Regions from separate parts of the Mesorhizobium sp. M1004 genome, predicted to be linked through region 1. Evidence: predicted binding sites of a transcription regulator. Region 1 holds the regulator's gene; the other holds the start of a gene.
The links. The regulator PhoB, encoded in region 1, activates phosphate uptake and scavenging genes when phosphate is short. The targets are predictions, from matches to a motif close to TGTCATNNANCTGTCAT.
Positions count from the first base shown of each region.

Region 2: the regulator PhoB is predicted to act here: its motif matches at 3,486-3,502, upstream of NKH54_RS30670 (ceramide glucosyltransferase).

Region 1 is NZ_JAMYNB010000003.1:236,350-242,095, reverse strand. Features, by position in the region: gene NKH54_RS08115 (sugar ABC transporter permease) at 1-693, opposite strand, end outside; gene xylF (D-xylose ABC transporter substrate-binding protein) at 838-1,878, opposite strand; gene NKH54_RS08105 (ROK family protein) at 2,145-3,380, shown strand; gene phoB (phosphate regulon transcriptional regulator PhoB) at 3,411-4,100, opposite strand; gene phoU (phosphate signaling complex protein PhoU) at 4,117-4,821, opposite strand; gene pstB (phosphate ABC transporter ATP-binding protein PstB) at 4,863-5,687, opposite strand; gene pstA (phosphate ABC transporter permease PstA) at 5,705-5,746, opposite strand, start outside.
Region 2 is NZ_JAMYNB010000025.1:1,483-7,228, forward strand. Features, by position in the region: gene NKH54_RS30650 (aspartate aminotransferase family protein) at 1-743, shown strand, start outside; gene argF (ornithine carbamoyltransferase) at 762-1,673, shown strand; gene NKH54_RS30660 (Hsp33 family molecular chaperone) at 1,782-2,813, shown strand; gene apaG (Co2+/Mg2+ efflux facilitator ApaG/CorD) at 2,988-3,380, opposite strand; gene NKH54_RS30670 (ceramide glucosyltransferase) at 3,603-4,754, shown strand; gene NKH54_RS30675 (O-succinylhomoserine sulfhydrylase) at 4,766-5,746, opposite strand, start outside.

The DNA.
Region 1 (5,746 bases):
GCGCAGTGGAAAGCTGAAGCGCTTGCGCTGCGAGCGACCGTTGAGCAGCGCGAAGGCGACCGCCGCGCAGGCGACGATGCCGACGATCCAGCTGGCAGCGGCGCCAATCGAGCCGCGTGGTCCGCCGCCCATCAGCTGGAAGGTGGCGTCGAGTGGCGCGACCGTGCGCCCGCTGGTGATGAGCCATGCCATGCCACGCCAGACCAGCAGGCCACCAAGCGTCACGATGAAGGCCGGAACCTGCATATAGGCAATGATGAAGCCCTGGAACGCGCCGATCAGCAGACCAAGCACCACGCCGGCGGCAAGCGCGACGATCCAGAGCCAGGGGTTTCCAAGCTGGAAGCCGATGACGCGAATCAGGAATTCGGCCTGTGCCACGCCCATGATCATGCCGATCACGCCTTCGACGGAGCCCACCGAAAGGTCGATGTTGCGCATGACGATGACCAGTACCATGCCGGTCGCCATGATCGCGACCGAGGACGTCTGTACCGACAGGTTCCAAAGATTGCGCGGCGTCAGGAAAAGCCCACCCGACAGGATATGTATGCCGACCCAGATGACCAGCAGCGCGCCGACCATGCCGAGCATGCGCGTGTCGAGCTCGGTCGCTCTCAGGAACCGGGCGGCCGCGCCGAGTTCAGACGCTCGTGCCGTATCGGCCTGCGGATTTGAGGTCGTGTCGGTCATGATGTCCTCCAGCGGCTTGCCGTCTGGCGCGGATGCCGGACCACAGCCTAGAAGTTTGCCGCCGATGGCGGAAACACACAATTCTCGTAGAGAAAACGCCGCGGGTTGACAGCCGCGGCGCCTCATTTCTTCAAGTCGTCGAGATCAGTTGCAAGCCGCGACGCTGCCGGCGGCGACGCCCGTGCAGACTTCGTCCTTCTTGATCCAGCCGGCGTCGATGACGACGTTGAGGTTGTCCTTGGTGATCGCGACGGGGGTCAGGAACAGCGACTTGACGGTGTTGCCGCCAGGCGTGGTGAAGTCCTTGGCGCCGGCAATGTCGCCGGTCTTCTTGCCATCGGCAAGCTGCGAGGCGATCTCGGCGGCGTTCTTGCCGAGTTCGCGCGCGTCCTTCCACACCGACACCGTCTGCGTGCCGAGCGCGATGCGGTTCAGAGCGGCATGGTCGCCGTCCTGGCCCGAGACCGGAACCGTTCCGGCAAGGCCCTGCGCCGTCAGCGCGGCGACAACGCCGCCGGCTGTGCCGTCATTGGCCGCAACCACGGCATCGACCTTGTTGTCATTGGCGGTCAGGAACTGTTCCATGTTCTTCTGGGCATTGGCCGGCAGCCAGCCATCGGTATAGGCCTCGCCGACATTCTTGATCTTGCCCGAGTCGATGGCCTCCTTGAGCACTTCCATCGAGCCCGAGAACAGGAAATCGGCATTCGGATCCGAGCCAGAGCCCTTGATGAAGACATAGTTGCCCTCGGGCTTCGCCTTGAACACTTCGCGGGCCTGCATGCGGCCGACTTCCTTGTTGTCGAAGGTCAGGTAGAAGACGTCCTTGTTCTCGATCAGGCGGTCATAGCCGACGACCGGAATGCCTTCGTCCAGCGCCTTCTGCACCGCCGGGCCGATGGCCGAGGCGTCCTGCGCCAGGATGATCAGCGAGTTGGCGCCCTGCGAGATCAGGCTTTCGACGTCGGTCAGCTGCTTGCCGGGATTGGACTGCGCGTCGGCGGAAATGTACTTGTCGCCGGCAGCCTCGATCGCCGTTTTCATCGCCGCCTCGTCGGTCTTCCAGCGCTCTTCCTGGAAGTTCGACCACGACACGCCGATGACCTTGTCCTTCGCCTGCGCGACCGAGACCAGCGCCAGCGACATGGCGACGCCCGCCAGCATGGCGGCTGCAAATTTGTTCATTATAACCCTCCCTGCGCCGCGCACGGCGCGACAAAACCGGCCCGAAGGCCTGCACACAGAGGCTCCATTTTTTCGAGCCTCGAAAAAATACTGGTTCAATGATAAGGCACTGTCAACATCGATTATGATGGATTCTGATGGCGTTGCCGAATTTTTTCGAGCTCCGCAATAAACAATGACAGGGCTGCCGGCGTCTGCCAATATTTGGCTGGTGCCGTCGAACGCCTTCACTATCATGAGGCGCGAGGAGGCCGGGAGGAAAACAAATGTCGGTTGGGATCCGCCACGACGATCTGCGCCGTCGCAACCGTGCGATGGTGATTTCGGCCGTGCGCCGGGCCGGCCAGCCGTCGCGGACCGAGATTGCGGCGACCACCGGCCTCAGCCATTCGACGATATCGGCAATCTCGTCTGATCTAATTCAAGAAGGCATCCTGATTGAAGGCAAGCCTGGCGAGACCGGCTCGCTGAAACGCGGCCGGCCGCAGGTCGGCCTTGGCCTCAACCCGGAAGCGGCGGCGGTCATGACCGTGGTGCTGTCGCTGAACTTCCTCTCCGTCACCGTCATCGACTATGCCGGCCAGGTGGTCGCGGAAGAACAGCGCCGGCTCGACACGCTGACCATGCCGCGCGACGAGCTGATCGGCGAATGCGTAGCAATCGTCGGGCGGCGTCTCGCGGACCCGGACCTCGATGTCCAGAGCATCGCCCGCATTGCCATGGGCATCCAGGGCATCACCGATTCGCAGGCGCGGGCCATGCTGTGGTCGCCAATCACGCCACTGACCGACATTGCCTTCGCCGACATGTTGGAAGCGGAATTCGGCATTCCTGCCACCATGGAGAACGACTGCAATATGATGGCGGTGGCCCTGCAATGGCGCCAGCCCGAGCGCTACCGCGACAATTTCATCGCGATCCTCTTGTCGCACGGCATCGGCATGGGGCTGGTGCTGAAAGGCGAACTGTTCACCGGCACCCATTCCTCGGGCGGCGAGTTCGGCCACATGATCCACCGTCCGGGCGGCGCGCTCTGCCGCTGCGGGCGGCGCGGCTGCGTCGAGGCCTATGCCGGAAACTACGCCATCTGGCGCAGCGCCAAAATGATGAGCGAAGATGCCGAGCCGGTCGATATCGGCGACGCTGATATGCGCGCACTCGCCGCGCGCGCCCGCGAAACCGATGGCCCGGAGCGCGAAGCCTATCGCAAGGCCGGTGAGGCGCTCGGCTTCGGCCTCGGCAGCCTGTTTGCGCTGATCGACCCGGCGCCTGTCGCCATGGTTGGCGTCAGCGCCGCCGCCTTCGACCTGATCGAGCCGGCATTGCGCGAAGCGATCGCCCAGACCGCCGGCGGCCAGCACTCGAAGTCGATCTCCTTCGACACCGAGCCCAACGAGCTGCCGCTGATCCGCGAAGGCTGTGCCATGCGCGCGCTCGGCTTCGTCGATCAGGAGATTTTCGCGCCGGGCATTCAGGCCAAATCCGGCAAGCATGTCGCCTGAATGGCCGGCAACGGCGCGACGCGCAGCATCCTAGTCTTCCCTGATCGCGTAGCCGGCGCCGCGAATGGTACGGATGACATCCGGCATGCGGCCGTTGTTGACCGCTTTGCGTAAGCGCCCGACATGGACGTCGACGGTTCGCTCGTCGATGTAGATCGTCTCGCCCCAGACATTGTCGAGCAGCTGGCTGCGCGAGAACACGCGGCCGGGATGGCGCATCATGAATTCGAGCAGCCGGAACTCGGTCGGTCCGAGCCTGATCTCGCTCTTCTTGCGGTAGACACGGTGCGACTCGCGGTCGAGCACGATGTCGCCGACCTTGAGCACGCTGGACAGCACTTCCGGCTTGGCCCGGCGCAGCAGCGCCTTCACGCGCGCCATGAACTCCGGCGTCGAGAATGGCTTGACCAGATAGTCGTCGGCACCGGTGGACAGGCCGCGCACGCGATCGCTTTCCTCACCGCGCGCGGTCAGCATGATGATCGGCAGCCGCTCGGTTTCGGGCCGCACTCTAAGCCGCCGGCAGAGCTCGATGCCGGAAACAGCGGGCACCATCCAGTCGAGCACCAGGAGATCGGGCACGTTTTCCTGCAGGCGGATCTCGGCCTCGTCGCCGCGTGTCACCACCTCGACGTGATAGCCTTCGGATTCGAGGTTGTAGCGGAGGAGCACGCCTAGCGGCTCCTCGTCCTCCACGACCATGATGCGTGGCGCGATCATAGGCAGTTCACCCTCATCAGGCCGGCGTGGCCATCGCCGTCTCGTCCTGCTTCGGACGATTGGCGGGCAATTGCTGGCCGGTCAGCACATAATACGCATTTTCGGCGATGTTGGTGACATGATCGCCGATGCGCTCAAGATTCTTGGCGCAGAACAAGAGATGCGTGCAGGCGGTGATGTTGCGAGGGTCTTCCATCATGTAGGTCAAGAGCTCACGAAACACGGACGTGTATTTGACGTCGATGCGCTCGTCGTCATTCCTGAGTTTTGCAAGAGCTGCCGCATCGGTGGCGGCATATTCCTCGACGACGCCTTGCACCTGGATCAGCACCAGCTGCGCCATGGCATCGATGGAGTGCGAGAGGTCGCGCGGCGTGACGCTCAAGCCCACGGTGCCGACGCGTTTGGCGATGTTCTTGGCGAGATCGCCGATGCGCTCGAGGTCGCCGGCCATGCGGATCGAGCCGACCACGGCGCGCAGATCGTTGGCCATCGGCTGGCGCTTGGCGATCAGCGTGATGGCGCGGTCGTCCAGTTCGCGCTGGCGCGCATCCATGATGGCGTCGTCGGAAACGACACGCTGTGCCAGCGCATTGTCCGAATTGAGCAGCGCCCTGGTCGAGCCGCTGACCATCGAGCCTGCCAGATCGCCCATGTCGCGGATCAGCTTGCTGATCTGCCCGAGCTCTTCATCGAAGGAGGCGACGGTATGTTCACCCATGATCTTGGTCCTCGTGCCTGAAAATTCACCCGCCGGACGGCTCAGCCGAAGCGGCCGGTAATGTAGTCCTGGGTGCGCTTGTCGTCGGGGTTGGTGAACATCTTGTCGGTGGCGCCCTCCTCGACGAGATAGCCGAGATGGAACATCGCCGTGCGCTGCGACACGCGCGCCGCCTGCTGCATCGAGTGGGTGACGATGACGATCGTGTAGTTCTGGCGCAGTTCGTCGATCAGCTCCTCGACACGGGCGGTGGCGATCGGATCAAGCGCCGAGCAGGGCTCATCCATCAGGATCACTTCCGGCGACACGGCGATGGCGCGCGCGATGCACAGGCGCTGCTGCTGGCCGCCGGACAGGCCGGTGCCGGGCTCCTGCAGGCGGTCCTTGACCTCGTTCCAGATCGCCGCCTTCTTCAGGCTCTGCTCGACGATCTGGTCCATGTCGGACTTGCGCTTGGCCAGCCCATGGATGCGCGGGCCGTAGGCGACGTTCTCGTAGATCGACTTCGGGAACGGATTGGGTTTCTGGAACACCATGCCGACGCGTGCGCGCAGTTCGACGACATCGATGTTCTTGTCGTAGATGTCGTCTTCATCGAGCGTGATCTTGCCGGTCACCCGCGCCGAATCGATGGTGTCGTTCATGCGGTTGAGGCAGCGCAGGAAGGTCGACTTGCCGCAGCCGGACGGGCCGATCAGCGCCGTCACCTGGTTCTGGCGGACGTCGAGATTGACGTCGAACAACGCCTGCTTCTCGCCGTAGAAGACGCCGACCTTGTCGCCGCGCATCTTGATGACTTCGTTCGACTTGGCGTTCATTTTGTCGCCCACTGCATTTTCAAGGGACTGTTCGGTCATGATGTTCATACCAAATTGCCTTTTTTCTACCAGCGCCGCTCGAACCGGCGCCGAAGCACGATCGCGGT
Region 2 (5,746 bases), on a different contig from region 1:
AGGTCGAAGGCTTCGACCAGGTCGGCTTCGACGACATCGACGCCGCCGAAAAGGCGATCACACCAGAGACCGCCGCGATCCTGATCGAACCGGTGCAAGGCGAGGGCGGCATCCGCCCGGTGCCGACGCAATCCTTGAAACGGCTGCGGCAGCTCTGCGACCAGCACGGCCTGCTGCTGATCTTCGATGAGGTCCAGTGCGGTATCGGTCGCACCGGAAAGCTGTTCGCGCATGAATGGACCGGCGTGACGCCCGACATCATGGCGATTGCCAAGGGTATTGGCGGCGGCTTTCCGATGGGCGCGTGCCTCGCCACCGACGACGCTGTCGTCGGCATGACGGCAGGCGTGCATGGCACCACTTTCGGCGGCAATCCGCTGGCCATGGCGGTCGGCAACGCTGTGCTCGACGTCGTGCTGGAAGACGGCTTCCTCGAAGACGTCCAGCGCAAGGCATTGCTGATGAAGCAGGGCCTGGCGGCGGTCGCCGACGAATTTCCTGATGTCATCGAAGGCATCAGGGGCAGCGGCCTGATGCTTGGCCTGAAATGCGCCATGCCCAACACCAAGGTCAACATGGCGCTGCGCGACCAGCATCTGCTGGCGGTGCCGGCAGGCGACAACGTCATTCGTCTGCTGCCGCCGCTGACCGTCACCGACGCCGAGATCGGCGAAGCGCTCGATCGCATCCGCGCCGGCGCCAAGGGCCTGACCGACGCCATCGCCGCGGCCGCCGCGAAGTAATCCCGAGAACCATTCCCGATGAGCCTTCGCCATTTCACCGATCTTTCCGCCGTTTCCGAAGGCGATCTGCGCCTGATGCTGGACGATGCGGTGGTGCGCAAGGCGCGCCTCAAGGCCGGCGAACGGACCAAACCGCTCGAAGGCAAGGTGCTGGCCATGATCTTCGACAAGCCGTCGACGCGCACGCGCGTGTCCTTCGACGTCGGCATGCGACAGCTCGGCGGCGAGACCATCATGCTGACCGGCACCGAAATGCAGCTCGGCCGCTCCGAGACCATTGCCGACACCGCCAAGGTGCTGTCGCGCTATGTGGACGCCATCATGATCCGCACCACGTCGCATGAGCGGCTGCTCGAGCTGACCGAGAATGCCACGATTCCGGTCATCAACGGGCTGACCGACGACACCCATCCCTGTCAGCTGATGGCCGACATCATGACCTTCGAGGAGCATCGCGGTCCGGTTGCCGGCAAGACCATCGCCTGGACCGGCGACGGCAACAACGTGCTGCATTCGCTGCTCGAGGCCTCGGCGCGGTTCCGCTTCAACCTCAATGTCGCCGTACCGGAAGGCAGCGAGCCGGCGCAGAAGCACATCGACTGGTCGAAGACCAATGGCGGCAAGCTGCACTTCACCCGCTCGCCCGAAGAGGCCGTCGACCAGGCCGACTGCATCGTCACCGACTGCTGGGTGTCGATGGGCCAGGAACACCGCGCCCGCGGCCATAATGTCTTCTCGCCCTATCAGGTCAATGCGGCGCTGATGGCCAGGGCCAAGCCCGACGCCCTGTTCATGCACTGCCTGCCGGCCCATCGTGGCGAGGAAGTGACCGACGAGGTCATCGACGGTCCGCATTCGGTGGTCTTCGACGAAGCCGAGAACCGGCTCCACGCCCAGAAGGCGGTTTTGGCCTGGTGTCTGGGCGCTTGATCTCCAGGCGCTTGATCTCCAAGCGCTTGATCCGGGGCGGCGCGATGCCTATTTGCGCCCCATCACGCAAATCAAGCGCGTTTGGACGCATGCACCCCTCCGGGCCGCATGGCCGCGCCCTGGAGCTTTGTCATGTTGGAAACGCATCAAGTGACTGAACATCACCCCAAACTCGGCGAGTTCGGCTATGCCGGCGACGATCATGTCGTGCCCTTCGAGGTAGGCCCGCTCGATGTGCGCGGCCGCACCGTGCAGCTCGGGCCGATGCTCGACGCCATCCTCAACCGTCATGACTATCCCGAGCCGGTCGCCCGCCTGCTGGCGGAAGCCTGTGTGCTGACGGTGCTGCTCGGCACTTCGCTCAAATTTGAAGGCAAGTTCATCCTGCAGACCCGCACCGACGGGCCTGTCGACATGCTGGTTGCGGATTTCTCCACGCCTTCGGCATTGCGCGCCTATGCGCGCTTCGATGCCGACCGGCTGGAGGCCCTGGTGGCCGCAGGCCAGACCTCGCAGCAGACGCTGCTGGGCAGCGGCGTTTTGGCGCTGACCATCGACCAGGGCGCGCACACGCAGCGCTATCAGGGCATCGTCCAGCTCGACGGCGAGACGCTGGAAGACGCCGCGCGCACCTATTTCCGCCAGTCGGAGCAGATCCCGACCGACCTCCGGCTGTCGGTGGCCAAGCTGCTGACGCCCGGCCCCGGCGGTGCGCGCGAGCAGTGGCGCGCCGGCGGTATCCTGGCGCAGTTCCTGCCGCAGTCACCCGAGCGCATGCGCGTGCCGGACATTTCGGGCGGCGACGGCGATCCGCGTGACGTGACGCAGGAGCCGGCCGACAATTCGTGGCGCGAGCTGGTGGCGCTGCTCGGCACCATCGAGCCGACCGAGCTGATCGACCCGACCATCGGCGCCGAGCGGCTGCTCTACAGGCTGTTCCACGAACATGGCGTGCGCGTCTTCGGCGGCGTGCCGGTTGCCGACCAATGTTCCTGCTCAAGGGACAAGATACGCGGCATCCTCGAGGGGTTTTCCGCGCAGGAAATCAAGGACAGCACCGAAGATGGCGGCATCCACGTCGCCTGCGAGTTCTGCTCGAAGCAGTACGACTTCGACCCGGCGGAGTTTGCAGCTCAGTAGCATCTCTTCCTTCTCCCCGTTCACGGGGAGAAGGTACCCGAAGGGCGGATGAGGGGCAGCGCGAACTTTGGTGAATGGCCGCGCATAGCCTAGGTCATGTGCGTGGAAGATAACCTCATGAGTCCGGCGGCGCCCCTCATTGCCCTGCCGGGCATTTCTCTGGGGAGAAAACCCCTAATTCACCGTCCGCCGCGTCCCCGGCAGATCCAGCGAAAACGCGGGAATAGCGACGTCGAACGTCTCGCCCTTTTTGTTGCGCATGGTGTAGTGGCCGACCATGAAGCCGGACGGCGTCGAGAGCGGGCAGCCTGACGTGTATTGATAGCTGTCGCCGGGATTGAGCTCAGGCTGGTCGCCGACCACGCCGGCGCCACGCACTTCCTCGACCCGGCCGCTGCCGTCGGTGATGTGCCAGTAACGCGCCATAAGCTGCACGAAATCGTCCGACTGGTTGTCGATCGTCACCTGGTAGCCCCAGACATAACGGTTCTCCGCCGGGTCCGAGCGGTCCTCCAGGTAGAACGGTCTGACCTGCACTTCGATGTTGCGCGTGACGGCGCGGTACATGGGCTGCTCCGGTTGCGCGGCAGGGAACATTTGTCGCGCCATGCGGTTTGATACGCGCAGAGCGGCATGTCCTGCCAGCCTCAAAGCGCAGGTGCCGACAAACAATGTCATTTAAGTGACACATGACAATGTTGGTGTGCGCAAACCTTGCCGGCGACTCAAGGCCCATCTGTCGACTGACAAAGCAGCCGCGAGCGGCCTTTCCGGAGTGACCAGATCTCGATGGAACCAGCTCTCACAGCCGCCTTCGCTTCCTCCGCTTTGCTTCTTTCCAATCTCGCCAGCATCCTGCTTGCATCGTCGAAGCTGAAAGCGCGCCGTCTCATCCCTCCGCCGTCCAACGAGCAGCCACCGGTCTCGATCGTCGTGCCGTCGCGCGGCGTGGAGCCGTTCACACAAGAGACGCTGCAGCGAGCCTTCTCGCTCGACTGGCCGCGCTACGAATTGATCTTCTGCGTCGCTCACGCCGACGATCCCGTCGTCAAACTGATAAACAGGGCGATCGTCCTGTTTCCCAACGTGCCGGCCCGGCTGCTGATCGGCGACGACCGCGTCAGCAGCAACCCGAAGCTCAACAACTGCGTCAAGGGCTGGGAAGCGGCGCTCTATCATTGGGTTATTCTCGCGGATTCCAACGTGCTGATGCCTAGGGATTACGTCCAGCACATGATGGCGGCTTGGCGGACCAATACCGGGCTTATCTGCTCGACGCCGATCGGCTCTCGGCCGGATGGCTTTTGGGCCGAGGTCGAATGCGCGTTCCTCAACACGCTGCAGGCGCGCTGGCAATATGCCGGCGAGGCGCTCGGTCTCGGCTTTGCCCAAGGCAAGAGCATGCTGTGGAACAAGCCGATGCTCGATACCAGTGGCGGTATCCGCGCGCTGGCCGCCGAGATCGCCGAGGATGCTGCTGCAACCAAGCTGGTCAACGGACTGGGCCTGCGCGTCAATCTCGTTGCCTCGCCTTTCGAGCAACCACTGGGGCAGCGCCGACTTGCCGACATCTGGTCGCGCCAGGCGCGCTGGGCGCGGTTGCGCCGCGTCACCTTCCCGCTGTTTTTCGCACCCGAGATCCTGACCGGCGTCGCCGTGCCGTTGGCGTTGGCGCTGGTGGCGGCCGCAAGTGCCGGCATCAGCCTGCCGGCCACGGTGTTGGCCGTGCTGACGGCGGCCTACATTCCCGAATGCGCGCTGGCCGCGGCCAAGGGCTGGCATCTGTCGCTGCGCATGGTCCCGGCGATGATGGTCCGCGACATGATGCTTCCCGCCATCTGGGCGCGCGGCTGGCTGAGCGGCGCCGTCGACTGGCGCGGCAACACCATGACCATCGGCACCAAGACGGCCGAACTGGAAGAGGTTTCGTCGGGAGCGTGACGCCTCGCGGCCTACCCGGCTGCCTTCAGCGCCTGCGCAACGTCCTCCAGCAGATCGTCCGTATCCTCAAGACCGACCGACAGCCTGAGCGTTCCCGGCCCGATGCCAAGTTCGGCGCGAGCTTCGTCGCTGAGGTTCTTGTGCGTGGTGGTCGCCGGATGGGTGATCAGGCTCTTGGCGTCGCCGAGATTGTTGGAGATCAGCACGATGTCGAGCGCGTTCTGCAAGGCGAAGGCCGCCTGCTTGCCGCCCTTGACGTCGAGGCAGATCAGCGTCGATCCGCCCGTCATCTGCTTCTTGACGATGTCGGCCTGCGGGTGGTCGGCGCGGCCGGGATAGATGACGCGGGCGATTTCCGGCCGTCCTGCCAGGAAATCCGCGATCTTGGCCGCGCTTTCCGTCTGCTGGCGCACCCGAACCGGCAGCGTCTCCAGGCCCTTGAGCAGCGTCCAGGCGTTGAACGGCGACAGGCTCGGGCCGGTGTGGCGGAAATAGTCGTGCAAATTCTCGTCGATCCATTTCTTGTCCGACAGGATGATGCCGCCGAGACAGCGTCCCTGGCCGTCAATGTGCTTGGTCGCGGAGTAGACGACGATATGGGCGCCGAGCTGCAAGGGCTTCTGCTGCAAGGGCGTGGCAAAGACATTGTCGACGATCAGCCTGGCGCCGATCGAGGTGGCGAGCGCCGCCACCGCTGCGATGTCGACCACTTCCAGCGTCGGATTGGTCGGGCTTTCCAGGAAGAACAGTTTCGTGTTCGGCCGCACCGCCTTTTCCCAGTTGGCGATGTCGGTGCCGTCGACCAGCGTTGCCTCGATGCCGTATTTCGGCGCCAGCGTCTCCACCACCCAGCGGCAGGAGCCGAACAGCGCGCGCGCCGCAACGATATGGTCGCCGGCCTTGGCGCTGCACAGGAGCGCTGCCGTCACCGCCGCCATGCCGGACGCCGTGGCGCGCGCATCTTCGGCACCCTCCAGCGCGCACATGCGCTT